3 regions of the Methylomonas sp. LWB genome follow, and region 1 is predicted to be linked to each of the others. Evidence: riboswitches for the same ligand, from Rfam matches in the RefSeq annotation. Region 1 holds a riboswitch; each other region holds the start of a gene.
The links. Region 1 has a riboswitch for cyclic di-GMP ahead of BJL95_RS16750 (hypothetical protein). Riboswitches for the same ligand answer to the same signal wherever they lie in the genome.

Region 1 (10,326 bases):
CGTCTTACCCATCCGTAAATGACGCACGATGTTTTCGATTTCGACGATGGCATCGTCCACCAAAATCCCCACCACCAGCGCCAAGGCCAGCAACGACAGAATGTTCAGACTAAAACCGAAATACCACATCGCCGCGAAAGTCGGCAGGATGGACAAGGGCAACGCGACCGCCGCGACCAGCGTCGCCCGCCAGTCCCGCAAAAACCACCAAACCACGACCACGGCCAGGAAGGCCCCTTCGTACAGCAAATGCATCGAGCCGGTATAGTTGTCCTCGACCGGCTGGACGGTGTCGAAGGCCTCGCGGATGCTCACTTGCGGATGATCGGCGCCAAACTCGGCCAGTGCCGCGCGCACCGCTTCCGCCACGGTCACTTCGCTAGTGCCTTTATTGCGGACGATATCGAAGCCGATGACCGGCTGGCCGTCCAGCGTCGCGTAAGTGGAACGTTCGGCGATGGTATCGCTGATGTCGGCAATTTGATCCAGCTTGATGTGGCTGCCGTTGGCGAGCGGTATATCGAGGTTGCGCAGCTCGCCGGCCGTCGCGACCCGGCCCAAGGTACGCACGGCCTGCACGCCGCCGCCGATGTCGCCGCGACCGCCGGACGCATCCTGCTGGACTTTTTTCAGCTGCGTCGCCACTTCGCTAACCTGCGCGCCCAAGCCGGCCATCCGTACCGGATCGAGATCGACGTGGACCTCGCGATCGACCCCGCCGGTACGCGTCACCCTGCCGACGCCGTTGACCGCTAGTAAACGCTTGCTGACATCGTTATCGACGAACCAGGACAATGCCGCTTCATCCATATTCTCGGCGCTGACCACATAAGTCAGAATGGCGTTACCGGCCGTCGTGGTCTTGGAGATAATGGGCGCGGCCATCGCCGACGGCAATTCGGCGCGGACGCCGTCCACCGCGTTGCGCACTTGGTTCAACGCTTCCTCGGAGTTCTTGTCGATGTTGAACTCGACCTTGATCGCCACCGAGCCGTCGGTGATCGTGGTGCGCACGTGCTCAACGCCGCCGATGGCGGCGATCTTGTCCTCGATCTTGCGCGCCACTTCGGTTTCCAATTGCGCCGGCGCCGCACCTTCCAGCGTGGCGGCGACAGTGATGATAGGCACTTCGATGTCCGGGAAGTTTTGTTTGCCTAATTGCTTGAGACCCATGCCGCCCAGGATGGACAGCACCGCGAACAACAATAGACTGGGTACCGGCTTGCGGATGGCCCATGCGGAAAAGTTCATGATTTTGCTCCCACGCCCAAGACCGCGATGCGGTGCTTGGACATTGATAAATAGCGATGCGCTCGGCATCGCGGCTGAAAAAGTCGCCGTTGGCAGGCGGACGGTCCGGCGTCAGGCCGGCGCGCTACCGGGCGGACTGCTTCCGCGCGGTTCAGATCTTGGGCGTTACGTTGACGATGTCGCCATCCTTCAAAAACGCCCCGCCACCGGCGATCAAACTGGCATCGCCGGAGATGCCTTCGCGAATTTCCACCCAGTCGCCGAGTCGGCGGCCGGTGACGACGCTACGTTGAATCACCGACCTGGCGGTTTGGTCCGCCGAGCCGGAGGGCTTGGCGATTTCGAACAGGTAATCGCGGCCGTCCCGCAAGACCAACGCGGTCTGCGGCACGACCAAGGCGGTTTGCGCGCCGACGACGATGCTGCCTTGCAAATACATGCCCGGCTTGGCCCCGGCGTTGGGAATATCGACGTAAACCAGCGCGTTGCGGGTGGTATCGTTCACGGTCGGCGCGGTCATCCGCACATTGCCGATCACGCTGCCGCCGTCGGGCAAGCTCAATTCCACCGCTTGGCCGACGCGGATTTGCGCAAGCTGTTGGGCATTGACCTCGGCTCGCCACTCCACCCGCCCCTGGCGCACCAGCCGGAACAACTCGGTCCCGGCCGCGACCACGTCGCCCAGGCCGGCGCCGCGCGCTGAAATCACGCCGTCGTCCGGCGCGACGATATGAGTCTGGCTCAAGCGGATCCGCTGGTTTTCCAGCTCCGCTTGCGCCAAGGCCAGATCGGCGCGGGCGGTTTGCTCGGCAATCACGTACTCGTCGATTTTTTGCGACGACAAGGCGCCGCTGTCTTGAATTTCGCGGGCGCGGGCGGCGTCGGCCTGGGCCTTGGCCAGATTGGCCCGACTCTTGTCGACGCTCGCTTGTTGTTTGTGCAATTCGGCGAGGACGGTGTCGTCGGCCAACACCGCCAAGTCCTGACCGCGCTTAACCCGGCTGCCGACGTCGACCAAAATTTGCTTGATGCGCAGACTGCCGATTTCGGCGCCGATTTTGGCTTCTTGCCAAGCCGCCACAGCGCCGTTGACCTTAATAGCCACCGGCCACTCCTGTCTAGTCGGCACCAGCGTTTCGACCGCCAGCACCGCCTTGGATTTAGCGGAGACCGCCGCCGGCGCCGGCGCGCTGGTCAGAGCCGGTAACGCAATGCTTAGACCGGCCAAGGTTAACCCGGCAATCCAGGTCGGTATCGAAAATGTTTGGCTGATATTCATAATGACTCCTCGCGCTGGGTGTCGCCGGCGCTCAATTGCGTGTCCTGGGCGCGCCAACCGCCGCCCAGCGCCTTGTACAACGCGATCCAGTACTGCACGCGATTTTGTTGTTGGGTGATGTGACTGATTTCTTGGGTGATCATCTGGCCGCGCGCGTCCTCCAGCGACAGCAGACTAAGACCGCCTGACCGCCAGTTGAGCTCGGCCGCGCGAAAATACTGGCGATATTGCTCGGCGCTACGGCCTTCCACGCGTTCCCGTTGCTCGGCACCGCTCAGATTGACCAGGGCTTGCTCGACTTCCTTGACCGCGCTGCGAATGTCGCTCCGGTAGGTAGCCAGCGCGCTGGCGTAAGCCGCTTCAGCGCTATCGACCTTGGAGCGCAATTCGCCGCCGTCGAAGATCGGCAAGGTAACGGTCGGTCCGATCGACCAGGTGTTGCTGCTCAAGGTCAATCCGGTGGTTTCGGTTTTGCGCTTGCCGATAGAACCAGTCAGGCTGACGCTAGGATAGCGTTTGGCGACCGCGTTGCCGATGTCGGCGCTGGCCGCCGCCAACTTACGCTCATCGGCGGCCAAATCCGGCCGCTGGGTCAGCAAATCGGCCGGCACACTATCCACTTGAAATTGCGCGGGTACCGGTATGCCGCCGCCAGCCGCCAGCCAAGCGCGTAAATCGGCTTCGGCCAGACCGGTCAATGCCACCAGGGCCTTGACGGTGTTGTCGCACTCCGTGCGTTGAGCGATCAGACTGGATTCGCTGGCATGCAAGCTGGCCTCCGCCAATACCGCGTCGGCCGGCGACGAAAATCCCGCACCAGCCAGCACGCCGGTCAAGCGCGCGGTGTCTTGTTTGGAAGCGATCGCGTTTTGATAGGCGGTCGCCGTCAGTTGACAGGCCCGGTAACTGACGTAATCGCTCGCTACCTCGGCCGCCAAACTCACTTTAGCGTTGTGCAGCGTCAATTCGGCCGCCGCCAGTCGGGCCTGCTCGGCCTGCCGGTTGAAGGCGAACTTGCCGAATAAATCCAACTCCCAACTGGCATCGAGACTACCGGACAAAATTTGGGTAATGCCGGTATTGAAACTCGAGCCGCTAGTGCTGGTGGTTTGCGCGCCGGTGCCGGTGGAGGTGCCACCCTTGGAGCGAGTGAAAGCCCCTTTGGTGGTCAGGCTGGGCATGCCGCCCGACTCCGCGCCGGCCAGGCTGGCGCGCGCCGACGCTATATTCGCCACGGCTTGCTCCAGCGTCGGATTATCCTGTTCGGCGGCCTGGAGCAAACGGCTCAACACCGGATCGTTGAACTGGCGCCACCAGTCCAGCCGCTCCGCCGCGCCGGCGGCTTCGGTCCTTTGGGCTTGCCATTGGGCAGGCGTGTCGATGCTCGGCCGGACATAGTCGGGAAACACGCTGCATCCGGCTAACGCGCCGCCGGCCAGAATAGTCAATAAGGTCGCTCTCACGCAGACCTCCCGTCGGCAATGCCGAACAAAAACACCTTAACGACAAATTCGACGTGGGCGCGGGCATCCCAGTCGGCAGCCAGGCAACCGAATAGCGCCTTGTTTCTCGGCTCGGCGACCAACATTTCCAAGAATAGGGCCGCCGCGCGCTGACGCTCTGAAGCGGATAACCCGCTTATCTCGTCGTGGCCGCGCAAATATTCGGCAATCATCTGGTAAATCCGTTGAGGACCGCTGGTTTCGATCAAATCGCTCAGCTCCGGAAATTGCCGCGCCTCGGCAACGCCCATGCGGTAAAACGAGATCATGTCGGGCTGCATGACTTTAGCCAGCAATGTTTCGCCGAGCGCGGTCAAACCCTCGCTGCAAGACATCGTCGCCAAGCCATCGATACGCTGCAGTTCGGAAATATCGGTTTCGACCAAGCGGTCCACCGAAGCCAGCATCAATTCGGCTTTGTTTTTATAGCGTTCGTAAATAGTTCGGGTCGAAGCCCCGGCCGCCGCCGCAATTTTAGCGATACTGGTGTTGGCATAGCCCTCGCGCATGAACAGCGCCAGAGCCTGATCCAGCAGATAGTCGTTCCGCTCGGTTTCGGTACCGGCTCTCGGCCGCCCTACTTTGGGTTTGTTCATCGTTTCCGCTGCCATAATTTGCTCCGGGAAAATAAAAATAAAATGTTTCGTTTTTATTATTCCCGAAGAATCGCCTCCCGACAAGTACCAATGCAAAAAATATTGGCGTTTTTCGCAAAAACCCGCTGATCTAGGCATCCGACCCGCCGGCGGCTTGCCGACGGCCTCACGTCGCCGCGCTGAACCGCACCGACTTGACGAGCCTCTCGATGCCTACGCGCGGCCATTAATTTCCGGCCTCCTTTGTTTGACTATCGTCCGAATCGGCGGACTCGAGCGGATCGTCTTCCCGCAAGTCGCCCACTTCGACCGCATAACGCCGATGCGATAGGAAGGCGTTCTTGAAAAAGTCGTACCGGTCGATTGCCGCTTCACTGGCGATTTTTTCGATCGCTAAGTGATCGGCGCGTTTGTCGACCGCGCTTAAGGCACCGGAACCCATCGACGCGGCCACCGGCAGGCCGAGATAGGTGACCGGATTCAGCGCCGCGTCGCCGACCGCGCTACCCAAGCCTCGAACCGAACTCGGCCCCAGCACCGGCAACACCAAATACGGTCCGGTTTCGACACCCCAAATCGCCAGCGTCTTGTCAAAACTTTCCTCATGCTTGGGAAAATCCAGCATCGTGGCGACATCCACAAATCCCGCCAGCCCCACCGTGGAATTGATCAGCAATCTGGCGCCGTCCAGGCCGGATTGCGAAAAACTCCCTTGTAAGGCCTCGTTAGCGATCACGCCAATATCGTCCACGTTGCTAAAGAAATTGCTGATGCCGCGGTTAGCGAAGTCCGGCGTCACCGACCGGTACGCCTCCGCCGCCGGTTTCATCAAGTAATCGTCCAGTCCGTCGTTGAACGACTGGACTTTTCGATTGTAGTTTTCGTAAGGATCTCTCGGATCCGTCGCTGGCGTGGCGGCGCAGGCGCTCAACAAGGCGAACGTGCCGTTCAAGATCAGTGTTCTAGCAAACTCAACTCGCATATTCATATAAGCCTGTGTAATAGTTGGTAAAAACCCCGCTTAAGAGCTACAACCGTTTACCAGCGATTTTGAATAATAACTAAACTAAACGGTATAGTTAAGATTAGGCTTGACCCCGCGCGCTTGTCAAACAAAAATATACCGATTGGTCTAGTTAAGGAGTCGAACTTGAGAAAGAAAAGCCCGGCGCGTCGCCAAGCGATTTTGGATGCGGCAAAAACCACCTTCGAGAAATTGGGATTCGAACGGGCCACGATGGCGGACATTGCCGCTCTGGCGGGCGTATCGAAAGCAACTTTGTATAGCTACTTCAGTGCCAAAAACGAATTATTCGTGGAATTGATAGAAGCGTCCGCAGATCAACATTTGGATCAGATGCACTCGATCTACGTCGGCGAACAAACCAATTTCGATCCCGACGAAATTCGCTCGACCCTCGCCCTGCTTCAACCGTCGGAAGATGTAGCCTTCACCTTAAAGCGGCTTGGCGAGCGAATATTGAGCGTGTTTTTCACGCCGCAACGGCTAGCGTTAAAACGCATGATTGTTGCCGAATCCGGCAAGGGCCAAATCGGTCGTCTGTATTACGAACGCGGGCCGGGATTAGGCATGAAATATTTAGAGCAGTATTTTGGCGAAGTCATCGCGGCGGGTCGACTGCGCCCGGCCGATCCGAAGCTGGTGGCCGCGCATTTTCACGGTTTGCTGGAGTCGGAGATCTTCGAACCCTGGTTGCTGAATATCCTGCACGAACTGACGCCGGATTTGATCGAAGGCGTGGTCGAACGCGCCGTCGACGTTTTCATGAGAGCGTACGGCCCGGAGCGCGACCAAAATAACTAAGCATAGGGTCTCGGCGATTGGCACGGCCGCTTGTTGGTGGATGTAACGCGGGCGCTAAACATTCTTACGCTCCCAACCATAAATTCGCCTAGAGGCACTATCCGTCGGGCCGTCCGGCATTACCCGAGTCGTCTGGTTGTAGACCATTTTGGCGATATACGTCCTTTTGGATATAAACGCCTTGGCAATGGCGGCACGATCTTGCGTCGGGCGCCGTGGAAAGCCTCTCCGCTAACACCGCGCGAGACCCTTAAAATTTGGGTTAAGTTGGTTTGATTTGACAGGGTTGTGACATTTAGTTGAAGCAGGGGCCCATCAAATCAGAAATCTTCGAAAAGGTTTAAACGGAGGATAGCGCTAAAAAACAACCCCCTGGCCCAAATCCTGCTCAGGGGGAAGCATGGACGTGCTCTCGCAACGTTTACGCCGCTACTACAACAGTGGTCAATGTATGAATTTCAAGAACGATAGGAATAATTCTAATCTTGAATACCGCAAGCCTCATCGTGCGGCAATCTAGCGCTAAATCCACGCCGTATTCCATGAACGACTTAGGCGCTGATGCTGTTTTTGCGGCGGTTGATACCGAACAAACTCAACAAAGCGGTGCCAAACAACCATGCCGCGGCTGGCAGAGGTACCGCCGCGACCGGCGCGATGCTCAGATGACCTATAGTCGTGCTGAGTTTTGCTCCGGTAGCACCCAAAAAGCCCGAGTAGGAAAAGCCACCCGCTTGATGGGCCGGATCCGGCAAGAACTGCAGGTCGCCGTCAAGCATACCGGTCGTCGCCAGATTATCGACGACGTTTACCAGTTGGAATAAGGTGTTGTCCGGAAAGCCGGGTGAGTGGTCCACTAGGTTCCACGTACCGCCGATTTTTTGCAACGTCCAATCCTCGGACGACAGATAGGTTGACAGCGAAGGAGCGGTAAACCGGAAGGCGCCGCTAAGGCCGATAACCCCGACCGAGGAATTGCTGGTATCCATCGTCGTCGCCTGAATGGTGCCGGCGGTACCGAAACCACCGATGACGATCGTCGTCGTATTGGTGTTAATCGGTGCCTCGAAAGCACCGGTAAAGCCGCTAATCGCGGTTCCGCCGGCGAGAGAGCCGCTTATCATCGTGTTATTAAAGGACGAATCGAAAAAAGTCGTCGGAGCCCATCCTGAAGCGAGAAACGCCGAGTTCCAAACACCGTTTAGCGAGATGGTCGCTGTTCCTGAGACTAGGGCCGCGCTAGCGGTTTGCGGGGCCAGAGTCGCGGCGGCCAACATCATAGCCAATCCCGCGAGTTTAGTTTTGCGTATTGCGTTAATTTCCAAATTCATTTAATTACCTTGTTTCAAAAAAGAAGGGTTGAATGGATAAACTTCTCAACTGTGTGTGCGTCACTTGCTTTAACCCTCTTCAAGGCAAAAGCAGTCTTTCCCGGCATCCCTACCCGTGACACAGCAACCCGGCTATCTTGCCTACAAGACCCGTGGCTTTCCGGCCCTGCCTCGCGACAGGTTTGGCTAGCGCTCAAAATAGAGCACTTACTGGAAAGCAATAAAAAGACCAAAGAACAATCACTATAAATTTCATATACTTATTAAAAACCAAAAACCCCTGTTAATTCATTCGACCGTCGGCTCTACGGGATTTGACACAGTTCTAATTAATTGTTGCGGCATATGCCATAGTCCAAGCTGATTATCGATGAGCCTCAACAACTTAGAAGCCTCCGATAAGTCCGATGAAAGTATTAGTCCGACTGCAGGATCCTGACATTAAGAAGAACCCGATCCAATTTCAAAAAGGCTTCGATTTGATGGATTTTCTGAAGCTGTAAACTACCGATGCCCAGTACGCCGAAACCCTATTTCAGGCACGATGACCGCCGGTTTTCAATACCCAAGTTATGGTGGTTTGTAGTGGTCAAGACCCGCAAACTTTGTCAATGTACGGCCTGTCATCACCCAGCGCCACTGACCAACAGGGACGCTGTTTGAAGGTACCAAACGGCCTCTGACGGTGTGGCTTCTGGCGATCCAAGCCCAAAGATTCGCCGTGCCATCTAGCCGAGTGTTGGCATCGATTCAACCACCTATTCGATCTGCAAAGACTATGATGATCAGGTTTTTTTATCGCGGAGGCCAATACTCCGCCATGGCAGTCAGGGCGTTTGTTCAAATTGACCGAGGCTTATGAGTAATCAGAACGATATATATAGGACAATTACCATTGGCTCCTTGAACCGTACTGGTCATGGCCAGCTTCAAACCGACGGCGTTAAAAACGGAATTCACCTCGTATTCCTCGTTGGCCTTGGTGGGACATGCCTGGACATCATCAACATCAAAGCGGTGGTCGATGGGCGGATAAGCGCGACGAACGCGACGCGATCAAAGCACTCGCCTTCCCTGCCGATCTGCGGTTCCCGATTAGCGGCCAAATAGCTAGAACATGCGACGGTGAACCGAAATGCCGGGGTTTTTGAGGAAAATTCGACAGTAGACCGCGCAAAATAATGAGCTCACGGCCCGGACGACCGATAAAAAGCGCTTATGCGCAATCGGTGGCGTTTAGACGACTGGGAGCACGAATTCCGGTTAAATTTTTACTAGACGCTTATAAACATATTCAATTTCCTTGAGCTCTCGTATACCTATAAACAGAATATGTCGGCAAAAGTCATTTCATTTTTTTTCATACTGCTTTTTTGCACCGCTATTTCGGCAGAAGAGCTTGTAACCATCGGGATGTTATCCCCTCGGCCCATCCCACAGGAACAAGCGAGATGGAATAACTTGGCCGAATATTTGACAAAATCGCTTCCACGTTATCATTTTGAGGTAAAAGTACTCGATTATCCGGGACTTGTACGGGCGATAGGAGAAAACCGTTTTGAGTTTGTGTTGACCAACCCTTCGCATTATGTATTGCTTTCGCATAAATTCAACTTAACTCAGCCGCTGGCAACTTTAATTAATCGCGAAGCTAGTTACAGTTTAAGTAGTTTTGGCGGCATCATATTCACGACTCAGGATCATACGGATATTAACTCTTTAGCCGACATTAAAAACCGCAAAATAGCAGCCGTTTTTGAAGATTCGCTGGGGGGTTACCAGGCGCAGCTATACCTGTTTAAGGCGGAGGGCTTAGATTTACCTAATCCGAAAGATATCGTTTTTACCGGCATGCCGCAGGATAAAGTCGTTGAAGAAGTGCTCGCCGGCAGAGCGGAGGTTGGGTTTATCCGCTCCGGTATTTTGGAGCATATGGCCGAGGAGAATAAAGTCGATCTCAATCGCGTTAAAATCATTCATGCCATGAATTCTCCCGGCTACCCTTATCGACATTCGACGATATTGTACCCGGAGTGGCCGCTAGTGTCCGTCAGCAATATCGACCCACAGTTAAAACGCGATTTGGTGAGCACGCTGCTCTCCATGAACAACAACCGGGAGTTAATCGATAAGCTAACTATTGGCGGCTTTGATCTGCCTGCCAATTATTCCCCGGTGTACGAACTTTTACATGCAATACACGCCCCTCCGTACGATCGCGTCGATCGAATCACCCTGCTGGATTTTTTGAAGCAATATTCTTGGCAAATTATTGTATTCGGCGCCATTGTACTGGCATTGCTGGTAACGACTGTTAGAATAAAAATACTGAACATTAAGTTAAAAAATGAGAAAGTTTCGACTTTTCACCTTTTGCAAATCGTTAAATCCAATGAAGAGCAACTGCGTTCCATTGGTAACAACTTACCCAATGGCTATATTTTTCAATATACAATCTCCACGGATGGCGAGCATGAATTTAAATTTATCAGCGCCGGCGTTGAAAAGGCGCATGGACTAAAAGCGGAACAAGTTCTGAAGC
Region 2 (10,326 bases), on a different contig from region 1:
TTAAGTTGGAACGAATAGTGGGTTAAACTGCGACTTTTAACATCCGTCATCCGACGGATAAGCGACGATCCGTGGCGTTAATCGACGATAACAAACGTTTCAGCCTGTGGGCCATAGCCGTCAGCCTGCTGGTGTTCGTGCTGATTGCTATCGATCTGTTCGGCGACTATCGCAATGGCGTGTCCTGGACGCACTTGCTGACCGAAGTGGTCATTTTGATGTTGTCGCTGGCGGGACTGGTCTACTTCGGCCGGCTAAGCTACCAACTCGCGCAGTCTAAAATTTCCGGACTGACCCAGGATTTGGCGCTAGCCGAACAACAGGCCCGGCAATGGCGGGAAACCAATCGCGAACTGGTCGCCGGTTTGGCTGCTCAAATTCAAAAGCAATTTGATCTTTGGCATTTGACGCCGGCGGAAGCGGAAGTCGGCTTGTTGATTTTGAAAGGCCTCGGTCTGAGCGATATCGCCGAGCTGCGGCGGACCAGCGAACGCACCATACGCGACCAAGCGCAAGCGGTTTATCGCAAGGCCGGGGTCGCCGGACGCAGCGAACTATCGGCCTTTTTTTTAGAAGACTTACTCCCGCCGCGATAAGCCGCCGACCTCCGCCACGCCGGGTAGCGGCAAGCAAACCTCGGACGATTTGTTCGCCTACAAGCCCGGCCCCGGACTAACGCCTCCGGCCGCTCATGCAATCCAAAGGTCGGTCGCGACGACCGGGCCATGATTGGCTACTAAAGCGATCGGAACCGCCGCCGTGCCACCGGTTCCGTCGGCATCGTAATACAACGTCCCGGAGGATGGATCGTATACCACCCTGTCACTGGCATCGTGGGCGTTAGCGCCCAGGTAAAACCGCTCGTCGTCCATCGCCAATCGACCTAAACCACCCATGTTCTTACAGACGGCATCGTCCAGTTGAATACGGTCGGTTCCGCTAGCGAAATCCAGCATGCTGTCGAGATTGGCCTTCGAAAACTTGGTATCAAAAACGAAGATGTCCTCGCCATCGCCGCCGATCAACACATCCTTACCTTTCAAACCGCGTAGCACGTCGTTGCCGCCGCCGCCGTCCAGGCGATTACCGACGTTGCCACCGCTTAGATAATCCGCTTGATCGCCGCCGATCAGGTTTTCTATTCCGACGAAACGGTCGTTGCCCACGCCGGTCGCTTGCGTGCCGCTGGTCAGCAAACTCACCGATACGGCACTACCGGCCTCGGCAAAGGTGACGGTATCGATACCGGCCCCGCCGTTAAACAGGTCGTCGCCCAAGCTACCGAGCAGCCAATCGTTGCCGGCTCCACCCAACAGGCTATCGTTGCCCAAACCGCCGTCCAGCGTGTCGTCGCCGGCGGCACCGGTCAGTACGTTGCCGCCGCTATTGCCGGTGATCGTATTCGCCAAGCTATTGCCTTTCCCGGCGATGGAGTTGGCGCCGGTCAGTGTGAGATTTTCCAAAAACTTGGTCAGCGTAAAGCTAACGCCGGCTTCCACGGTATCGACGCCCTGCCCGGCAAGTTCCACGATTTTGTCCTTGAGGTTATCGACGATATAGGTGTCGTTACCGGCCCCGCCGATCAGGTTGTCGGCGCCGGTCCCGCCGTCGAGCCAATCGTCGCCGGCCAAGCCGTTCAACGTATCGTTCCCCCCCAAGCCGAAGATCGCATCGGCCCGCTCCCCGCCAAAATAGCTTATCGCGTCATCGTTTCCGACCGTGGTGGCCACGGTATGGATGGTGATTTGAACCGGATTGCTGGTCTGCCCCTCGCCGTCGCTGATCCGAATCGTCAGAACCCGCGACTCCGGGTTATAGGAATTGGCTTGCGGGTCGTTTTGGTAGGCCAAGGCTTGGATTAAGGCCTCGATCGCGGCCGGCGTCGCATAATCGGTCGTAAAGTGGCAAACCAATCGCCCGCCGTGCGCCCCGTTCTCTATCGCATCCAACTCGGCAAATGCATGGCCTTCGAAGGACAGCGTCCGCCCGGACACTTCGATACCGCCCACGCCATCCACGAAAGACAGATTGTCGCTGTATAAGCCCGCGAAATAGGGATCGTAGGAAACCAGCAATTGCCCGCGCACCAAGTTATTGGTAATAGCATCGCTGACAACGACGTCGCCGTCCACGATTTGCGGCGTCCGGCTTTGGAACGGCCCGGCGAAGGTCGCATCGTCCACGCCCGACAGCACCGGCAATTGATTCACCGCGAACGTCAAATGACGGTCATCCTCGACAGTGGCTAGTGCGAGTACGTTTTTCCGCAATTCAGCGGCGACCGCAGCACTATCGCCGCCGTATTGCGAGTCGCCCCAGGTCACTACTGAGCCGTCCGCCCGCAACGCTGCAAACGCCACGCCACTGCTGACCAGTTGCACGACATCGACCGTGCCATCCAATGCGGCGCTCACCGTACGACTGTCTCCGCCGGTGAACGCATAGCCCCACGTCACCACCGAGCCATCGGCCCGCAACGCGGCAAAGGCGCCATTCGTGGCGCAAACGCTCACCACGTCGATAGTCCCGTCGATTTCGTCCGCCACGGCCGAGCTGTCGCCGCCGTATTCCGCATCGCCCCAAGTCACGACCGAACCGTCGGCACGCACCGCGGCAAACGCATTCTCGGTCGCATAGATTTCCGCCACGTCCACCGTGCCGTTCAGCGAGCTTGCCACGGAACGACTGTCGCCACCGTCGGATGCCCGTCCCCAGGTCACCACCGAACCGTCGGAACGCAATGCCGCGAACGCATACAACGAGGAAAAAATCCGCACCACGTCAACAGTGCCGTCCAATTGATCGGCAACCGCGCCGCTGTTACCGCCCCACGTCGATTCGCCCCAAGTCACCACCGAACCATCGGCGCGAATAGCGGCGAAGGATACGAAATTCGCCGCGATGCTCAGCACATCCAGCGAGCCATCGAGTTGACCGGCAACCGTGCTGGCATCGCCGCCGAACGGTGAAAATCCCCAAGTAACGACCGAGCCGTCGGCGCGAAGCGCGGCAAAAGCATAGCCGGTAGAAGAAATGTCCAGGACATCGACCGTACCGTCCAACTGACCGGCCACGCCGCTGCTATCGCCGGCATAATACGACGAACCCCAGGTCACCACCGACCCGTCGACACGTAAGGCGGCGAAATCCTGGCTGGTTGAAAACACTTGTTCCACATCGATCGTGCCGTCCAGTTGCGCCGCGATCGGGTCCGAACTGTTGAAAGCGGCGATGGAACCCCAGGTCACCAACGATCCGTCCGCGCGCAACGCCGCAAACGCGCCGAATTGGGTCGAGAACATTTGTAGCGCCGGCACGCTGCCGTCCAGCGCTTGCATCGCGTCGCGGTAATCGCCGAGGCTTGCGCCCCAAACCGACACGGAACCGTCCGCATGCAAGGCGGCGAAACTGGCGCCGGACGAATACACATGCACGACATCCTTCTCGCCGTTGAGCTGGCTAGCCATCTCCCCGGAATAATCCGTAGTCCCACCCCAGGTTATCACCGCACCATTCGTTTTAATCGCGGCAAAACTAAACGGATTTTGCCATGCACCGGCCGTGTGGCCTGGAAATAACCAGGTATTGGCATCATTGATATTGCTCAGCAAGCCGGAGTCAGACAGGCTGGGCGCCTGTGCCTCGGTCTCTCCTGCTTGCACTTCAAGCAGGCTGTTACCGCCCAAAGCCGACAGGCCGGTCATGTCCGCCGCCGTCAAGTCAGCTAACCGCCCGACAAACTGTCTAGCGTCGCCGCCGTTAAATTCGCTAGCTCCCAAAGACAAAGCAACCTCGCTGCCGCGCGAGTACGGACCGATCGCACTCAGCCGATCGTATCGAGCCAATGCCTTCGAAATTTGTTCCACCCCGTCGCTCGCGGCATCCAAAACAACGGTATCTATCATGCCCGCCAATTGCACGCACGGGGCTTGCCAACCGTCAATCCGCTCGTCGATAAAAGCAATTGGTTTAGCATCCGGATATTTAATGGCGGCGGTTTCCACGCACGGTCCTTTTTTTAGGTTTTAGGCTGAGGTTACTGGAATACGCGCTTCAATCCTGGCTTCGGCGCAACCAACACCACCCTTGCTCCGTGAACACCATAGGCCGCTTGCGAAGCCGCGAATCGAGATTAGATTCGAAACTGTGGCGTAACCAGGCAATAGTAAACGATAGCGCCGGTTGAATGCGAGTTAATAGGGCGGTCGTTATCGACTGTGGCATCGCCCTCCAAACGTAGTCTTTTCAATGGCGTTGCGGCCAAACGACATAACGACAACGAATCCCTCCGATGGGCTCGACCTTTTGATGGCAGATCATCCTTGAAGCAGGTCGTCGAAAAAATTCCAAAACTATTGTTGCTTGCGCGGCGCGAGATAACGTTATTTAAGGGCTAAATGAATAGATCGATCCGCTGGCGGATGCCCTATTCCGCGTCGCCCGATGTAATACCGAAGGTTTCATGCAACACGCCAAGCTCAATAACCGTAAAGTTTACAAGATAAATATTGACGCACTTTACATGCTAGAGCTAAGCTAACTACCAGCCAATTCAAGGAGGCTAACTTATGAATTCACGTTTCTTAAGCTTGTATCTGCTCTGCGCGATTGGCTGTACCGCGTCTTTTTCAACTTTTGCATCGCACACAGCTTGGACCGTATGGGAATCCATGAGCGTTGACAATGTCTCCGGCATCGCCAACGGCGAAATTTTTTTGGATGACAACCCGATTCTGATCACATTTACAGGTGAAGTGAACGGTGGAAGCCATCTTAATGGCGTATCGAACTATTGGCTCCCGCCGTCAACCTACACTAGTGGCGAAGTAGACAATCCTCCAGAGTACCAAGGCCGAATAGATTTCTGGGGAGGTAGCAATAACATCAACACAATCACGTTCTCCAAAACAGTTGCGAATCCGGTAATGGCGATCGTCAGCCTAGGTCAAATTTCCATTCCATCGTCTTTTGTATTCGACAAACCGTTCGTCCTGCTCAATCAAGGTAGCGGATTATTTGGCGGCAGCGACTCTTCCCTAACTCAACCTGCTGAAAATACACTGTATGGCCTGGAAGGGAACGGAATTATCCAATTTATCGGAAATTATACCGAGATCAGTTGGAGCAATCCCCTACATGAACAAGGCGTTGGGTGGACTGTCGGGGTAATTGCCACTCCGCTGCCAAATCCAGCGGCTTTAATGCTGTCGGGATTCGCACTAATAATTTTAATTCGTTCAAAGCCCTTCCTACCGGATCTGGCCAAAACCTAATCAAACTTGGTGACCGCGCATATTCCAGATAAACACGAACACTAACATCGCTTTGAAAACTGAAATTTAGCTGCACATCCAATGAATCCTACAAACGGAGTCCGTAATGAATCAACGCCTACTATCAGGTTTTCTCGGTTTCTTTTTATTTGGAGTCACCCCACTATCACTCGCCGCCACCTATAACCTGGTTTCTGACTTCGAGTTCCCAGATCAAAATGGTCCGTTCCAGTACGGGTACGCGGAAACCGCGACAAGCGCTTTTCAATTGCTCGACCAGCCAATGACCAGTTTGGAGGGTTTTAGCGGAGTCAATGGTTGGATTAGCTCGAACTATGCGAATCAGGAGCCGTTTCCGCAAGTTTCGGTAAATTCCACGGATTCAACCTACTACGCGGGGACCCATTACGTGGCACCTCACGCGGTCTACATGCATCCAGGCGGTTATTTTTCTCCCATCGACTTTGCGATATTGCGGTTTGTCGCGCCTTCTGACGGCAACTATCGAGTACAGGGGGAGTTTTTTAGCGTGGATTTCGGAACCAAGTCTGTCGGAGTAACCGTCAATTCGTCCGCCGGTAATTACAGCATGGAAGCGATACTGGGCGCTTATACCGGCTATTTGAACGGCACCCCGTTCCGCTTCGATTTTACTCGGGATTTAAACGCGGGCGATACCGTGGACTTTTCGGTTGGCCGTTACGACGTAAACCCTACCGGCGATCCCATCGGACTGCGCGGAACCATTTCAACAGTCCCGTTAATGCCGTCTGCAAGCTTATTCTTGTTCGGATTAGCGTCAATGAACGTAACGCGCTTAATAGGTGGTCGAACCCGACAATCAAACTTAACCGTTTTACCGGCAATGAGTTTGAGATAACAAGATCGCATCGGTATCTATCCGACACATCTTCCCACAAGAAAACACGAAACCCCGAAGATTTTGCGTCTTCGGGGTTCGTTGGTATCTCTCGGTATTTTGATTCTACGAATCAATAAAGGTCTTTACGACCGGGTGCAAAATATAAGTTGAAGACACTGTCGCAAACCTCCTCGTCATCTAGACAAATAAAGATCGTTAACGGAATCGCTGTATCGTTCTAGTCCCTTGGTTTTTAGTGTAGTTCAGTCTTGTCAAAAATCTACAAATTTCCGCGCGAAGCGATCACCCCCTTGCCCGATCAGTGCTTCGTATGGCATTGGTATTGGAAACGTAGGGTACGCACCGCATACCGCATGATCTCCGCCACCACGATGAGCTTCTAAAAGTACGCGGTGCGTACCCTACGGCCTTGACCGTTCATCCTGAACCTGTCCAAACCCTAGATGAAGGCACGCCCTCTGATAAAATCAAAGCCAACGGGTATTTAAATACCGGGTTAATAATTGATATCAGCAGCGGTTTTTACGCACCGAACGACCTACAAAGCCCATCAACGCGCTACCGAACAACCAAACCGCTCCGGGTACCGGCACGGCTGAGAATTGCTGAGCCTGATAGTTAAGCTCGGAATCGGCGAACGCAAACACATAAAACTGGTTGGTGCCGGCAACGTTAGGCAAAAAGTCGTTGTCGTTGGCGACGAACAAGGTGTGATACAGCACGCCGCCATCGGTAATGTCCCTACCGAAGGACACGCCTTCGAGTTTGGCCGGAATCTTGTCGCTGCTGATACCGTTGGCATTCAGGGATTTCACGACATCCAAGAACAGCGTCTTCGGCACCGCAGTGGCTTGTAAAGCGGCGGTACTACCTGAAAATGCGGAAATGTCGGTAGCCCCGCTAAGGTCGATTTTAAACAATTGCTTGACCGCCGCGCTGTCGCCATTGCCCAGGCCGCTACCGTCGCGCTCGTCCACCAAAAACTCGTGGTCGTTGATCGCAACGATTTCGCTGACGCCGGAACCCGTTGTCAATTGATAGGCATATTCATGGGTTGCGCCGGTGGCGATGTCGATGGTCACGATGCGGTCGATGCCGGACTTTTTGCCGTCCTGCAACAAAGGAGCCTGCATGATGCCGACCAAGGTTTTGCCGTCCGGGGTCAATGCTAGACCTTCCATGCCTTTGTTATCGACGCGGCCGCTGGTGTTGCTTTCTTCGGTTTTGCCAACCGGACTCAATTTCGCCACATCCAAATTGGCCGGCAGGTTGAAGACGCGAATGCGTTGGCCGGTCGCGCGGTCGAATTGATAAACATAAGGACCGTATTCATCGGAAATAAACACGCTTTTGCCGTCGTTGGAAACGCGAACGCCTTCCGGATCGAAGCGGGCGTTGCTGGCGTTGGCGGAAGAAGCATCGGGAATGCCGGTCAATGGATTGGCGGAACCGAAGTTATCCGATCTGCCGGTGAAATAGTAGGTGTTATTCGCCGCGTTCAGAGCCGGCGCGCCATTGCCGACCGGCGTGACACCGTCGATTTGCTTGCCGATGCCTGCGCCATAATTCAAAGCGGTGGCACTGGACAGCAATGTGGTCGATACCAATTTAGGCGACAAATTGTATGCCAAGCCGGTGCCGGAATGGTTGGCGCTCAAGTCCAAACTCAAGGTTTGAAATCTGGAAATGTACGAAACGGTATCGTCCAAACCGCTGTTGTACGCGACCGCATTCGGGCCGCGATCCGGCGTGGCGATGAAAATATTGCCGCCGGCATAAGCCAATCCGGAGCCTATGCCGCCCAAATAATTCGCGGCAACCCCGTTTTCCAGGGTGCCGGTCAAGCCCGATAAATCGGCGTTCAGGCCCGCACCGCTGCCGGACAGGCTGCCGATGGCGATCAGGTCGCCGGAAGCGATCGACGCACTGGCGGCGGTGGAAAAAGCGGCGGCCGCGATGGCGGCGGCTAATAATGACTTCGTTAACATCGGGGTCTCCGTTAGTGTCTTAGTGAGAGTTGCTCAGCATGGCAACTCGGCTATCGCGACAAAACGGACCCGTGGTTTTCCGTCCCCATCTCGCGATGGGTTTGGCTTTAACATCGAGCTATTTTGATAATTACATATTGCAAAGCGATGACAACAAGCCAACATCCGCCTCTACCTTTGATTCGTCGCCGATCGGTTCTGGCGGCCTCGGTGAAATCGAGGCGTATTCGATTGACGGGAGATTGGTTTGATCCTAAAAAGGGCAGTTGGTGTGTATTGCGGGCCGTTCGTGCTGAGCAACGTCGAAGCATGGACGGCTCGCAATACACTTGCCAAACGGGTGAATGAAAAATCCCGCGCGCCCTTCGACAAACTCAGGACGAACGGAATTTTTCATCGCCAAACTGCTCTTTTTAGGTTGATAGCCTCATTGGAATCGAGGTTTCGGCGTTCAGCCATCGGTTGCGGAGGGTTTCCGGCGACTTGAAAGTCATTTTGCCGACCGCCAACCGGGGTTTGATGATCGGATGCCCCCTCCATTTGCCGAAGGTTGGTTTGGTAGGCCTGCAAGCTCGATTACATCGAGACCACATTCGATTTGCGCGGCTTGGTTTTTGGCGGCGGGACGCTTACGTCGCAGCTCAATCCGTGAACCAGCGACAATATGCCGCACATAAAAAAGCCGGCATTACCGCCGGCTTTTTGAGGCGAGCAATGCGTAAGCCTAGGCTTTCATCAAACGGCGGCGTTGCACACCCAATACGCCCAACAAACCGGTCAGGAACGCCCACGCGGCGCCCGGCAACGGTACAGCGGCGGGCACGATGGGCGACACGCTCAAGCTACCGGCATACGTACCGCCATTAGAGGCCAACCCTTGCACTTTCAAGAAGTAATTGCCCGCGCCGATTACTGGGACGTTGTTCAACGTAATGGTATTGAACGTCGTCAACAATGCTTGATAAAACGACGGGAAACCGGGGATCGGCAAAGAAACCAAAGTCGGCGCGGACGCGCTCGAGAAAGAACTCAACGAACCGGTCGCAACGAGAGCAGCGGACGAATCCAGCAACTCGACGCTAGCGCTGGCGATGCCAGTGGTACTGGTCACCAACGGCGACGCAAAATCGCTAGTCAAGCTGACCACGGTTTGAATAGATTGAAAGCTCAAGGCGCCGGACAAGTTGTAGGCGCTATAGGCGTTGTCGATCGCAAAGCTGTAAACGTCCTGAAACGAACTATCCGCAACCGACTGGTTGATCACGGTTGCCGAGGCCGGCGTTAAAACGGTACTCGCTTGGACCGTCGATACGCTGGATGTGGATAGTACGACAAAGCCGGCCAGCAGAAGTGATTTTACGACTTGCATGAGATTTAACTCCTGAATGATTAAACTTGCGTCACAGTTTACGGAGTCGGTAAAGCAAGCAACATTAGACCAAAGTACATTCAGGTAAGCCACGTATTACAGGCCGAACCCACCTACCTGCGATCCGCGCAACCCAATCGCGGCCGGCCGACCCAGACCATGTCGAATTGCTTTTCGCGTTTGCCACGACATTAGCACCTCCTCCGCTATACTCCGTGTCGAGTCCACGGAATTCGTCATTTTTGAACAACGCCCAGCATTGTTTCGCGGCGTTTTCTGTCCAAAACATCTAACGCCCACTATTTCCCTAGGCTCATTTCAAAACGGCAAACGCCAAATTCTTTCTAAACTCGGAGGTTATGATGTCCAGCGAATTGATTAAAGGAGAACTACTCCCAGACCAACAAGAAGCCGTATTAAAACTGATAGGAGACATACAGGCCCAGCTACCGTTTTTAATCGACTTATCGATAGAAGATAGAAAGGGGCTGCCTAAAATGGGCGGCAAGAGCCGAGCCTTCGTCGATCAAGGCCTGGCATTGGCCACGCAAAACACAGGTATTCTGCCGCGTATCTTCGATCTGGACGAATACCGCGCCGATGTCGAAATGGTCAGAAATCTGGAACCCCTGATGATGGCTATGAGACAACTGATGAAAAAAATGAAAGATACTTTTTTAGCGGCGGGCAGCGACGCCTATACCCAAACGCTAGTTGTCTATCAGTCCGCCAAACTAGCCGGCAAGGACGGCTCCCTGGATGAGCATCTGGATAGTTTGGGCAAACGCTTTGCCCGCAAGACGCCAGGCTCGT
Region 3 (10,326 bases), on a different contig from region 1:
AACGACTTATAGGTAGCGGCCATGCTGAAACAGTTTAAGAAAATCCTGACCACCGGCATCGTCACCGAGCGGGTGAGCGTGCCCAAGGACGCGGAGTTGGAGGCTCTGGGCATTGAAATCAAGCGCCACGTCGACCGCAAGTTTTCCGGCAGCATCGCGATTCGTCAGGTGGATGCCGGTTCCTGCAACGGCTGCGAGTTGGAAATTCACGCGCTGAACAACCCGTATTACGACATCGAGCGCTTCGGGATTCACTTCGTCGCTTCGCCGCGCCACGCCGATGTATTGTTGGTGACCGGGCCGGTATCGCGGCACATGCAGACCGCGTTGATCCGGACCTACCAGGCCACGCCGGATCCTAAGTGGGTAGTGGCGGTCGGCGATTGCGCGACTTGCGGCGGCGAGTTCGGCGTGTCCTACGCCAGTTGCGGCGCGGTGGCGAATGTAATTCCGGTCGATGCGACGATTCCCGGCTGTCCGCCGACGCCGTTGGCGTTGATGCAAGGCTTGTTGGTGTTGATGACGCGCTAGTCCCGGCCTTGCAATGCCTGTGCCCGACCTGGGCTGTTCGCGCGGCACGGCGAAGCCGGCTCTTCGTGGCTTAACCGTCGCCCGACTTCTCGTAGCCGATCAAAATCGGCGCCGTTCAATGCCAAACTCGGGAAAATCGCCGCCTGAATAATTGACCCGGCCCGCGCCGGATGGGTTAAGCTTAACCGGTTGCCGTCCGAGTCGTCGCGGCCGTTTGGCCGCTGCTACGTCGCCGGGCAACGTTGAAGTTTGGTTAGCCATATTCCTCCCTATAACAACGACAGGAGACAACATGAGAATCGGCGTACCCAAAGAAATTCACGACGGCGAAAAACGCGTCGCTACCACGCCGGAAGCGGCGGAAAAAATCATCAAGCTGGGCTTTACAGTCTGCGTGGAATCGGGCGCCGGCGCGGCGGCCAATATCAGCGACGAAGCCTACCAGGAAGTCGGCGTCAAGATTTTGCCCGACGCCAAGGCGGTCTGGCAGGAGTCCGACATTGTCATGAAGGTCCGGGCGCCGGAACGTCACCCGGAACTGGCGATAGACGAGGCGGAATTGCTGAAAGACGGCCAGACCCTGATCAGCTTTATTTGGCCGGCCCAAAACGACGCGCTGATGCAGCAATTGGCGGCCAAAAACGCCACTGTGTTGGCGATGGATAGCGTGCCGCGCATGTCGCGAGCTCAAAAAATGGACGCGCTGAGCTCGATGGCCAATATCGCCGGCTATCGGGCGGTGATCGAAGCCGCCCAGCATTTCGGTCGTTTTTTCACCGGTCAGATCACCGCCGCTGGTAAGATACCGCCGGCCAAGGTCTTGGTCATCGGTGCCGGCGTGGCCGGTTTGGCGGCGATTGGCGCCGCCAAGGGCATGGGGGCGATCGTCCGCGCCTTCGACACTCGCCCCGAGGTCAAGGAACAGATCGAAAGCATGGACGCCGAATTTCTGATGCTGGATTTTCATGAAGACGGTTCCGGCAGCGGCGGTTACGCCAAAACCATGTCCAAGGAGTTCATCGAAGCCGAGATGGCGCTGTTCGCCCGCCAGGCGATGGAAGTGGACATCATCATCACCACCGCGCTGATTCCCGGCAAACCCGCGCCGGAACTGATTACCGCCGGCATGGTGAAATCGATGAAGCCCGGTAGCGTCATCGTCGATTTGGCCGCCGAGCAAGGCGGCAACTGCGCGCTGACCGAAAAAGACCGGGTGGTGGTCAAGCACGACGTCACCATCATCGGCTATACCAATCTGCCCAGCCGGCTGGCCAACCAGTCCAGCCAGCTTTACGCGACCAACTTGCGCCACTTGCTGACCGACTTGTGTCCGACCAAGGACGGCACGCTCAACGTCAATTTCGACGACGAAGTGATCCGCGGCGCCACCGTGATCAAGGAAGGCAAGATCACTTGGCCGCCGCCGCCGCCGAAACTCTCGGCCAGCCCGAAGCCGCTGACCGAAGCGCCAGCGGTCGAGCCCAAAGTGGAGAAACCCCAATCGGCGCTGGCGCAACTGCTGCCGATGCTGCTGGCGGGCGCCGCCTTGTTCGGCATGGGCGCCGTCGCGCCGGCGTCGTTCCTGTCGCATTTCACGGTGTTCGTGCTGGCCTGCTTTGTCGGTTATCAAGTGATCTGGAACGTCACCGCTTCGCTGCATACGCCGTTGATGAGCGTGACCAACGCGATCAGCGGCATCATCGTCATCGGTGCCTTGCTGCAAGTGTCGACGCCGAATAATTTGGTGATTACGGTATTGTCCGGCGTGGCCATCCTGATCGCGTCCATCAACATCGCCGGCGGCTTTCTGGTCACCCGGCGCATGCTCGAAATGTTCAGAAAATAAGGAGTAGGCAACATGGCACAAGGTTTAGTTACGATGTCTTACATCTCGGCATCGATTCTGTTCATTTTAAGCTTGAGCGGTCTCAGCCGGCAGGACACTTCCCGGCGCGGCAACTATTTCGGCATGTTGGGCATGGCGATCGCAATTGTCGCGACGGTGTTCGGCGGCCACGTTACAGCGTTTGGCATCCTGGCCGGCGCGCTGTTGATCGGCGGCTCGATCGGCGCCTTCGCGGCGGCGCGGGTGGAAATGACGCAAATGCCGGAACTGGTCGCGCTGATGCACAGCCTGGTCGGTATGGCGGCGGTGTTGGTCGGTTACGCCAGTTTCCTCGATCATAATTCCACGTTGGTCGGCGTCGAAAAAACCATACACGAGCTGGAAATCTACATCGGCGTGTTCATCGGCGCGGTGACCTTCTCCGGTTCGGTAATCGCCTTCGGCAAACTGTGCGGCAAGGTCACCGGCAAGCCGGTATTGCTGCCGGCCCGGCATTGGCTCAATCTGGCCCTGTTCGTCGCCACCTTCATTCTGGGCCGTCAGTTTTTGGCTAACGCCGAAGCCGGCGATGCACTGATGCCGCTGTTGATTATGACCGGCATCGCGTTGGTGTTCGGCGTGCACATGGTAATGGCGATCGGCGGCGCCGACATGCCGGTGGTGGTGTCGATGCTGAACAGCTATTCGGGCTGGGCGGCGGCGGCGACCGGCTTCATGCTCAGCAACGACTTGCTGATCGTCACCGGCGCGCTGGTCGGTTCCAGCGGCGCGATCTTGAGCTACATCATGTGCCGGGCGATGAACCGCCATTTCCTCAGCGTGATTGCCGGCGGCTTCGGCACCGCCGGCGGCGGCGAGGCGGCGGAAATCGAGGGCGAAGTCCAGCCGATCGAAGCCGAGGAAACCGCGCAACTGTTACGCGAATCCAAAAACATCGTCATCATTCCCGGCTACGGCATGGCAGTCGCCCAAGCCCAGCACACGGTCAACGAAATCACCAAGTTGCTGGTCGGGCAGGGCAAGAAGGTGCGCTTCGCGATTCACCCGGTCGCCGGCCGGATGCCCGGCCACATGAACGTGTTGCTGGCCGAAGCCAAGGTGCCTTACGACATCGTGCTGGAAATGGACGAAATCAACGACGACTTCCCGGATGTCGATGTGTCGATCGTCATCGGCGCCAACGACATCGTCAATCCATCGGCCTTGAACGATCCGAACAGTCCTATCGCCGGCATGCCGGTGCTGGAATGCTGGAAGGGCGGCACCACCATCGTCATGAAGCGCAGCATGGCCTCCGGCTATGCCGGCGTCGGCAATCCGCTGTTCGTGCTGGAAAACACCCGCATGTTGTTCGGCGATGCCAACGACAGGTTACAAGCCTTGTTGAAAGCCTTGCAGGCTTAATCTGAACGGCCGCTGTCCGGACCGCGCTGATTGGCGGGCGGGCGCGACATTCGGTAGTAGCCCCCGACCGGCACCGTTACCGGCGCCGGTCGGGGCTATCGTCATTCCTTCTCTTCAATACGAGCCGCAATCCGTGCCAAATACGGTCTGCGGCTTACTCCCGCCTTAGTCTGCAGGCGCTGCCCCAGTCGAATGGGTTGATTTAGGGCGCGGCGGCGAGCTGTTGGTGCGGCGCGCAGGCCGGACAACTGACTTCCGCCAATTGGCCGCTATGGCGATGGCGCAAGGGTCGGGCAAGACCATCTTCTTGGTTCATGGAGCGGTACAGCCGGTTTTCCTCGGCTATGACTTCCCGCTCGTGTTCGAAAGGGTAAAGATTTTGCGCCATGCCGCCGCCGGCGATGAAATGGCCGCTATCCAACAGCATCAGTTTGGCGTGCAGCAGTTCGTGCAGCAGCGCGTCGGCCGGCGATACGCCGCAGGCCGGGTTGGCGTCGCAGCCCGGTTCGGCCAGTAGTTGCGCGCCTAGTCGGGTATCGAAATAAATCGTCACGCTATCGACCCGGTATTGGTTGCCCCAGGCTTGCGCCTGCCAGGTGTTCTTGCGGTATTTCAGTAGCACTTTTTGTTGGTCCAGATCCCTGATTAGCGCCGCGACCGCCGGATAACGGGCGTAGTATGCCGCGATGCTCTCGAAATCGGCGGCGATGCTGGCCGGTTCGCCAAGCTCGGGTCGATAGGCGTTTTTCAGAAAATCCAGTATCGCGGCTGCCGCGTCGGCCGGCGCCGGTTGCGGATTCGCGACCTGTTGATAGGCGTTGGCAATGTCGGCCGCAGTCGGCGGTTGGGTTCTTCGCAACTTGATCAAGGTATGGTTGGCTTCGTCGCGACTGGCGATCGCCTGCATCGCGCCGGCCGGCGGCGCCACCAACTGCGCGGCGGGACTTGGCGGAGGCGCGAGCAAGTCGTCGGCGCTGACCGCCCGCGACCAACCCAGTAAGCCGATGCAAAACGTCAATACCAAGCCGACGTCGCGGCGGCGGTTGCCGTGAGCCGGTGGAAAGTCCAACGAACGCCGGTCTTGTCTCAGGAGTACGCCGTGCGCCTCGGCGATTGCCAGCAGTTCGCGATAAGCGTCCGCCGCCGAGACGCTCAAGTCGGCTCGACAAACCAGCGCGGCCTTGCCGTCGATGACGCAGGGATGCAGAAAATTGTGCGTCGGCCAGCGCTGGTACCAGTCGTTGAGTGCTTGGGCCAGGCGCTCGGGGTCGCGCGGCGGCCGGACGGCGGTTTGGTAGGCTTGTTGCAGCGTGCGGGTTTCGCTCATCGTGACCGTGGCATTGCTCGAATATTCAAGGGACAGCGCATTATAAAAATTTCCATAGACTCGCCACAAAATAAATGACCGTGAACGACGGCGCGGATTTGCCGTCGTTTGGCGGAGTCGTGCTTGAGTATTGCAAGTATCCGATTCGAGCCACTGCCCAGTACTGCTCAGTGCCGACTTGCCAAACCCGAAAAAATATTTAGACTATACAATAATTATTGAATAGTTAAATCGATGGATAAGGAATCAGCCGCTAAATTGTTCGAATCTCTGGCTTCCGGTGTGCGTTTGGACGTGTTCAGGTTGTTGGTTAAACACGCGCCGCAAGGTTTGGTTGCCGGCGAAATCGCTGCGGAACTGGGTTTGCCGCCGACCAATCTATCGTTTCATTTAAAAGCCCTGACCCATGCCGGGCTGGTTGACGCCACCCAGGAAGGCCGCTTTCAACGCTATCGGGCTGATTTGAACCTGATCCGCGAGTTGATCGGGTATCTGACCGAGGAGTGTTGCGCCGGCAGCCCGACGGCCTGCTTCGGACCGGAGCAAATGGCTTGCGGCGACGGCGAGTCTTGAATCAAACCCATAACATGGTCATCCGTATGAACGTTTTATTTCTGTGTACCGGCAACTCCTGCCGCTCGCTGATGGGCGAAGCGATCTTCAATCACTTGGCGCCGGCGGGCTGGCACGCGATCAGCGCCGGCAGCCGGCCGATCGGCCGGCTGAACGACGGCGCGGTGGCGATACTCGAAGAAAAAGGGATATCCACGGCCGGTTATTTCAGCAAATCCTGGAACGATTTGCCGCTGACCCCGGATATCGTGATCAGCGTTTGTGCCAATGCCGCCAACGAAACTTGTCCGGCTTATCTCGGCCCGGCCTTGCGTAGCCATTGGGGCGTGGACGATCCGGCGCATGCCGAGGGCAGCCCGGAACAAATCAAAGCGGCTTTCGAAACCGCTTACGGCATCGTGCGTTACCGAATCGAGCGCTTTCTGGACTTGCCGTTGGATGAGTTGAAAAACGATCCCGAGCGCTTCAAGGCCGAGCTGGATCGCATCGGCGCCTTGTTACCTTAATCCCTCTCGCGGAGAAAACAGCCTTATGAAACGTTTCCATATTCACCTTGCCGTCGACGATCTGCAACGGAACATTGCGTTCTACAGCGCGCTGTTCCAAGCCGAACCCAGCGCCGTCCACGACGACTACGCCAAATGGATGCTGGACGATCCGCGCATCAACTTCGCGATCTCCAACCGGGGCCGAGCAGCGGGCGTGGATCATCTCGGCATTCAAGTCGAATCGGAGCAGGCCTTGACCGAAATTCAGCAGGTGCTGCAACAGGCGGCGTTGCCGATCATGGAGCAAAAACAGGCGGCCTGTTGCTACGCCGAGTCGGACAAATACTGGACGGTCGATCCGCAAGGCATCCCCTGGGAAGCCTTTCATTCGTTGAAAAGCATTCCGATATTCGGTAAAGACGCCGATTTGCCGACCGATAGCGTTGCGAGTTGCTGCGGTCCTTCGTCGAATTGCAGTCCTATCTGATCGAACAGTTCGAGGTTTTCCACGATGAACTTGCCAATCTGCCCGCAGCCGCGCTTGTCGTTTTTGGACCGCTTCCTAACCTTGTGGATATTTCTCGCGATGTTGCTGGGTGTGGGCATCGGCTTTGCGTTTCCGGAACAGGTGAATCGCCTGAACGCCCAGGCTTCGGTCGGTACCACCAACGTCCCGATCGCGATCGGTCTGATTCTGATGATGTATCCGCCGCTGGCGAAAGTGCGTTACGAGGAACTCGGCGACGTGTTTCGTAACGGCCGGGTGTTGGCGCTGTCGCTGGTGCAAAACTGGCTGATCGGTCCGCTGTTGATGTTCGGCTTGGCGGTCGGATTTTTAGCCGACTATCCGGAATACATGACCGGCTTGATCCTGATTGGCCTGGCCCGGTGCATTGCGATGGTGATCGTCTGGAATGAACTGGCGCGCGGCGATAACGACTACTGCGCCGGGCTGGTGGCCTTTAACAGTGTGTTTCAAGTGCTGTTTTTCGGGGTTTATGCCTGGTTGTTCGTCACCGTGTTGCCGCCGCTGTTCGGTTTGCCGGGCAGTTTGGTGGCGGTGACGATCGCCGATATTGCCCAAAGCGTGTTTATTTATTTGGGGATTCCGTTCATCGCCGGTTTCGCGACGCGTTGGCTGTTGGTCAGAGCCAAGGGCAAGGATTGGTACCAGCAGAGTTTCGTACCCAAAATCAGCCCGCTGACGCTGATCGCGTTACTGTTTACGATCGTGACGATGTTCTCGTTGAAGGGCGAATTGATCGTGCAATTGCCGCTGGACGTGTTGCGTATCGCGCTACCGCTGTTGATTTATTTCGTCGCGATGTTTCTGGTCAGTTTCGCGATGGGCAAACTGATCGGCGCCGACTACGGCCAAACCACGACGTTGGCCTTTACCGCCGCCAGCAACAACTTCGAATTGGCGATCGCGGTGGCGGTGGCAGTGTTCGGCATCGACAGCGGCGCGGCTTTCGCGGCGGTGATTGGGCCGCTGATCGAAGTGCCGGTCATGGTCGGCTTGGTGAACGTCGCGTTCGCGATTCAACAGCGCTGGTTTGTCGGGCGCTAGTCCCGGCAGGTTTCGGCGTTCTCGCCAGCACCGGCTTTTTCGAACGATCGATCCCCCTGTAACCTCGGTTTCGGTCAATTTCTCGCAATTCGGCGTCAGCCGCCGCATGCCCTCTACATCCGGCCCTATTTCTCACTGGTGTTTCTCGGGCTGAGCCGGTCTAAGCCCGGACCGGCGTGCCCTTCGACAGGGCGAACGGTATTTAAGAGCCGGGTTAATAGGTCCCGCTCCGGCGGGGAAGCACAAACACGCCATTCCCAATGCCACGGGCATCCTGACTTTGCAAGCTATAGTTTTCCCGTTTGGGAAACTCCGGTAGGCGGCGTTTTAGCGGCGACCGAGTGTTTAGCCGCGAATCGCCGATAACCACGGTTAGCGCGTTTGCAACGCCGGGCAAAGTCAGTCCATCAGTGCTTGGTCCCCGCGACAGCGTCTAACGATTAGTACAGTTGCCCTCTCGCCGATATTCGTTTCCGGCCAATGTTAAGTCCTCCAATCGTTGGGCGGGCGGCCGATGCCGCACGCCAAATTCGACAGTCCATGTCGGATGCGCCCAATTTAGCCTGTTAGGTACGCGGTCCGTGGCGGCAACGATTCGCCCTTGAAAAACAACGTGCTGCGGCATTCGGCGATGTTTCGGCGTATCACGCATGTAATACATTTCACGATTCTTTAACAGAGCTGTAACGGAAACTTATTGATTTGTTTGGAATAATTCGCCGCAACTGAGATGGCAGGGAGCCGCGGGATCTTGGTTGATGCGGAATTACAGGGAACAGGGAAGACCAGCGAAGGGAGCGGCAAGAGGAAGAAGGTAGGGAGTAGGTTGCAATACGGACACATGGTAGCGGGGATAGCGACACCACTCGAGGTGTTAGAAGTTTAGTGAGCAGGTAAGCGTGTAAAAGCCAAACTCGCCGCGAGGCGGGGACGGAAAGTTTCAGGTCTTGGCTTGGGTCGGTCGCCGGGGATGGCGGCGGGCGGTAGGAAGCCGACAAGCCAAGACGGCTGGGCTGTCACCTTATGTATTTTTTAAATCTTAAACATAAGGAAACCATTATGAAATCTTTAAACAAAGCCTTGTTGGCGGCGGCGATGTTCGCTGCCACCGGCGCGGCGAATGCGGCGATCAACAATACTAGCGCGGCTACGGTCGAGGCCTATTTGTCGGTATACGACAAAAGCCAAACCTTGACGTTCACGCTGGATTTGGGCGTGCTGATGAGCGATTTGATCGCCAACGTCGCCAACGACAGCTATACGCTGAGCTACGATTTGAGCCTCAATGACAACTGGAACACCTTCGCCAGCGGTATGGATGCTTCGCAAACCAAGTTCGCGGTTGCCGTCGGTTTCGGTTCCAAGCAGTTGATCACCGGCATGACCGAGATTGCTAAATACAACAGTTTGCAACAATCCACAGTCCCTGGTACTGCGATCAAAAACCATGCGAATCAGATCAATGGCGGACAAGTCGCCGATAACCCCGGCGCTACTGGAAACGATTATGCCGCGAATCTGAGTTCGTTGGTGTACGACGCCGATACCCCGAATACCGGGCAACACAATGACTTCAACAGTATCTTCGGCACGGTCAGCTTGGCCCAAGCCAATATCGCCTACGGTACCTCCGGCGATTTCTGGTACTACAACGGCATTCAGCCTCACACGCTGGCCGCCGGTAAATGGACCCTGGCCGGCAATCTGCTGAGCTTCGGTCCGGCCCCGGCCAATGTGCCGCTGCCGGCCGCGGTTTGGATGTTCGGCGCCGGCCTGATGGGCTTGTTGCGCGCGACTCGCCGCAAATACGCCGCCGCATAAGCGGTATTCGGAGCGGCGTTGGCGCCGCTCCGGTTTGACGATTTTTTACTCGAGGAACTACCCATGAAAAACTTAGTATTAGGCACCGCGATCAGCGCCTTGTTGGCCGCATCAGGTGTGCAAGCCGCGACCGTCAACGATCCGATTCCGGTCGACGGCAACAACTTGCCCATCATCGACGCCAGCCAAACCAACGTGTTGTATTTGTCCGGCGCCTCCGCGGCGGTCAACTTTATCGAAAAACTGATCACCGATTCATCGGTACCGGCCGCCGATAAAGTCTGCGACACTACTAAAAAAATCTGGAAATACAAAGACAGCCTGACCGGTTCCGACCAAAACGCTTATTTGTGCACCCGCGCCACCACCAACAGCAATGTACCGACCAACAAGCCTTACATCTTGGTCTACAAACGCAGCGCCGGCGGTTCCGCGTTCGGCGTTAGCCCTATCATCGCCGAAGCCAATGGTAACACCGCTAGTGCCACGATCGAGTATTTGAAAATCAGCTCGGCTTGCACCTCCAACACCTTGCCGGTCGCCGGTTCGACACTGGGTTTGATTACCTGCCCTTACGACTTGGCCGATGCCAGCAAATACAGCACCCACATCTCCGACTTCGGCATTTCCGACGTCGACCCGGCGCAATTTACCGGTAACAACGCCCCAGCCGGCTATCTGGACGTGAATGCTGACGACGTTGCTAAATTGACCGTGAAAAGCGCTTCGGCGGTGACCTTCGGCGTGCCCGTCACCAAAAAACTGT

Region 2: another riboswitch for cyclic di-GMP. It lies ahead of BJL95_RS04885 (esterase-like activity of phytase family protein); the one in region 1 lies ahead of BJL95_RS16750 (hypothetical protein).
Region 3: another riboswitch for cyclic di-GMP. It lies ahead of BJL95_RS01905 (VPLPA-CTERM sorting domain-containing protein); the one in region 1 lies ahead of BJL95_RS16750 (hypothetical protein).

Annotation. Positions count from the first base shown of each region.
Region 1 covers NZ_MKMC01000045.1:91,185-101,510, forward strand. Annotated here, with positions in the region: gene BJL95_RS16720 (efflux RND transporter permease subunit) at 1-1,251, opposite strand, end outside; gene BJL95_RS16725 (efflux RND transporter periplasmic adaptor subunit) at 1,403-2,530, opposite strand; gene BJL95_RS16730 (efflux transporter outer membrane subunit) at 2,527-3,993, opposite strand; gene BJL95_RS16735 (TetR/AcrR family transcriptional regulator C-terminal domain-containing protein) at 3,990-4,643, opposite strand; gene BJL95_RS16740 (VacJ family lipoprotein) at 4,855-5,616, opposite strand; gene BJL95_RS16745 (TetR/AcrR family transcriptional regulator) at 5,779-6,453, shown strand; gene BJL95_RS16750 (hypothetical protein) at 7,005-7,784, opposite strand; cyclic di-GMP riboswitch class I at 7,904-7,981, opposite strand; gene BJL95_RS16760 (PAS domain-containing protein) at 9,117-10,326, shown strand, end outside.
Region 2 covers NZ_MKMC01000009.1:85,545-95,870, reverse strand. Annotated here, with positions in the region: gene BJL95_RS04905 (helix-turn-helix transcriptional regulator) at 72-596, shown strand; gene BJL95_RS04900 (DUF4347 domain-containing protein) at 690-4,004, opposite strand; gene BJL95_RS04895 (hypothetical protein) at 4,569-5,273, shown strand; gene BJL95_RS04890 (hypothetical protein) at 5,380-6,153, shown strand; gene BJL95_RS04885 (esterase-like activity of phytase family protein) at 6,666-8,144, opposite strand; cyclic di-GMP riboswitch class I at 8,182-8,260, opposite strand; gene BJL95_RS04880 (hypothetical protein) at 8,869-9,513, opposite strand; gene BJL95_RS04875 (hypothetical protein) at 9,876-10,326, shown strand, end outside.
Region 3 covers NZ_MKMC01000004.1:60,357-70,682, forward strand. Annotated here, with positions in the region: gene BJL95_RS01860 (NADH-quinone oxidoreductase subunit C) at 1-12, shown strand, start outside; gene BJL95_RS01865 (NADH-quinone oxidoreductase subunit B family protein) at 22-531, shown strand; gene BJL95_RS01870 (Re/Si-specific NAD(P)(+) transhydrogenase subunit alpha) at 824-2,377, shown strand; gene pntB (Re/Si-specific NAD(P)(+) transhydrogenase subunit beta) at 2,390-3,781, shown strand; gene BJL95_RS01880 (hypothetical protein) at 3,984-5,108, opposite strand; gene BJL95_RS01885 (helix-turn-helix transcriptional regulator) at 5,343-5,681, shown strand; gene BJL95_RS01890 (arsenate reductase ArsC) at 5,708-6,187, shown strand; gene BJL95_RS01895 (ArsI/CadI family heavy metal resistance metalloenzyme) at 6,213-6,656, shown strand; gene arsB (ACR3 family arsenite efflux transporter) at 6,681-7,739, shown strand; cyclic di-GMP riboswitch class I at 8,637-8,760, shown strand; gene BJL95_RS01905 (VPLPA-CTERM sorting domain-containing protein) at 8,799-9,560, shown strand; gene BJL95_RS01910 (hypothetical protein) at 9,624-10,326, shown strand, end outside.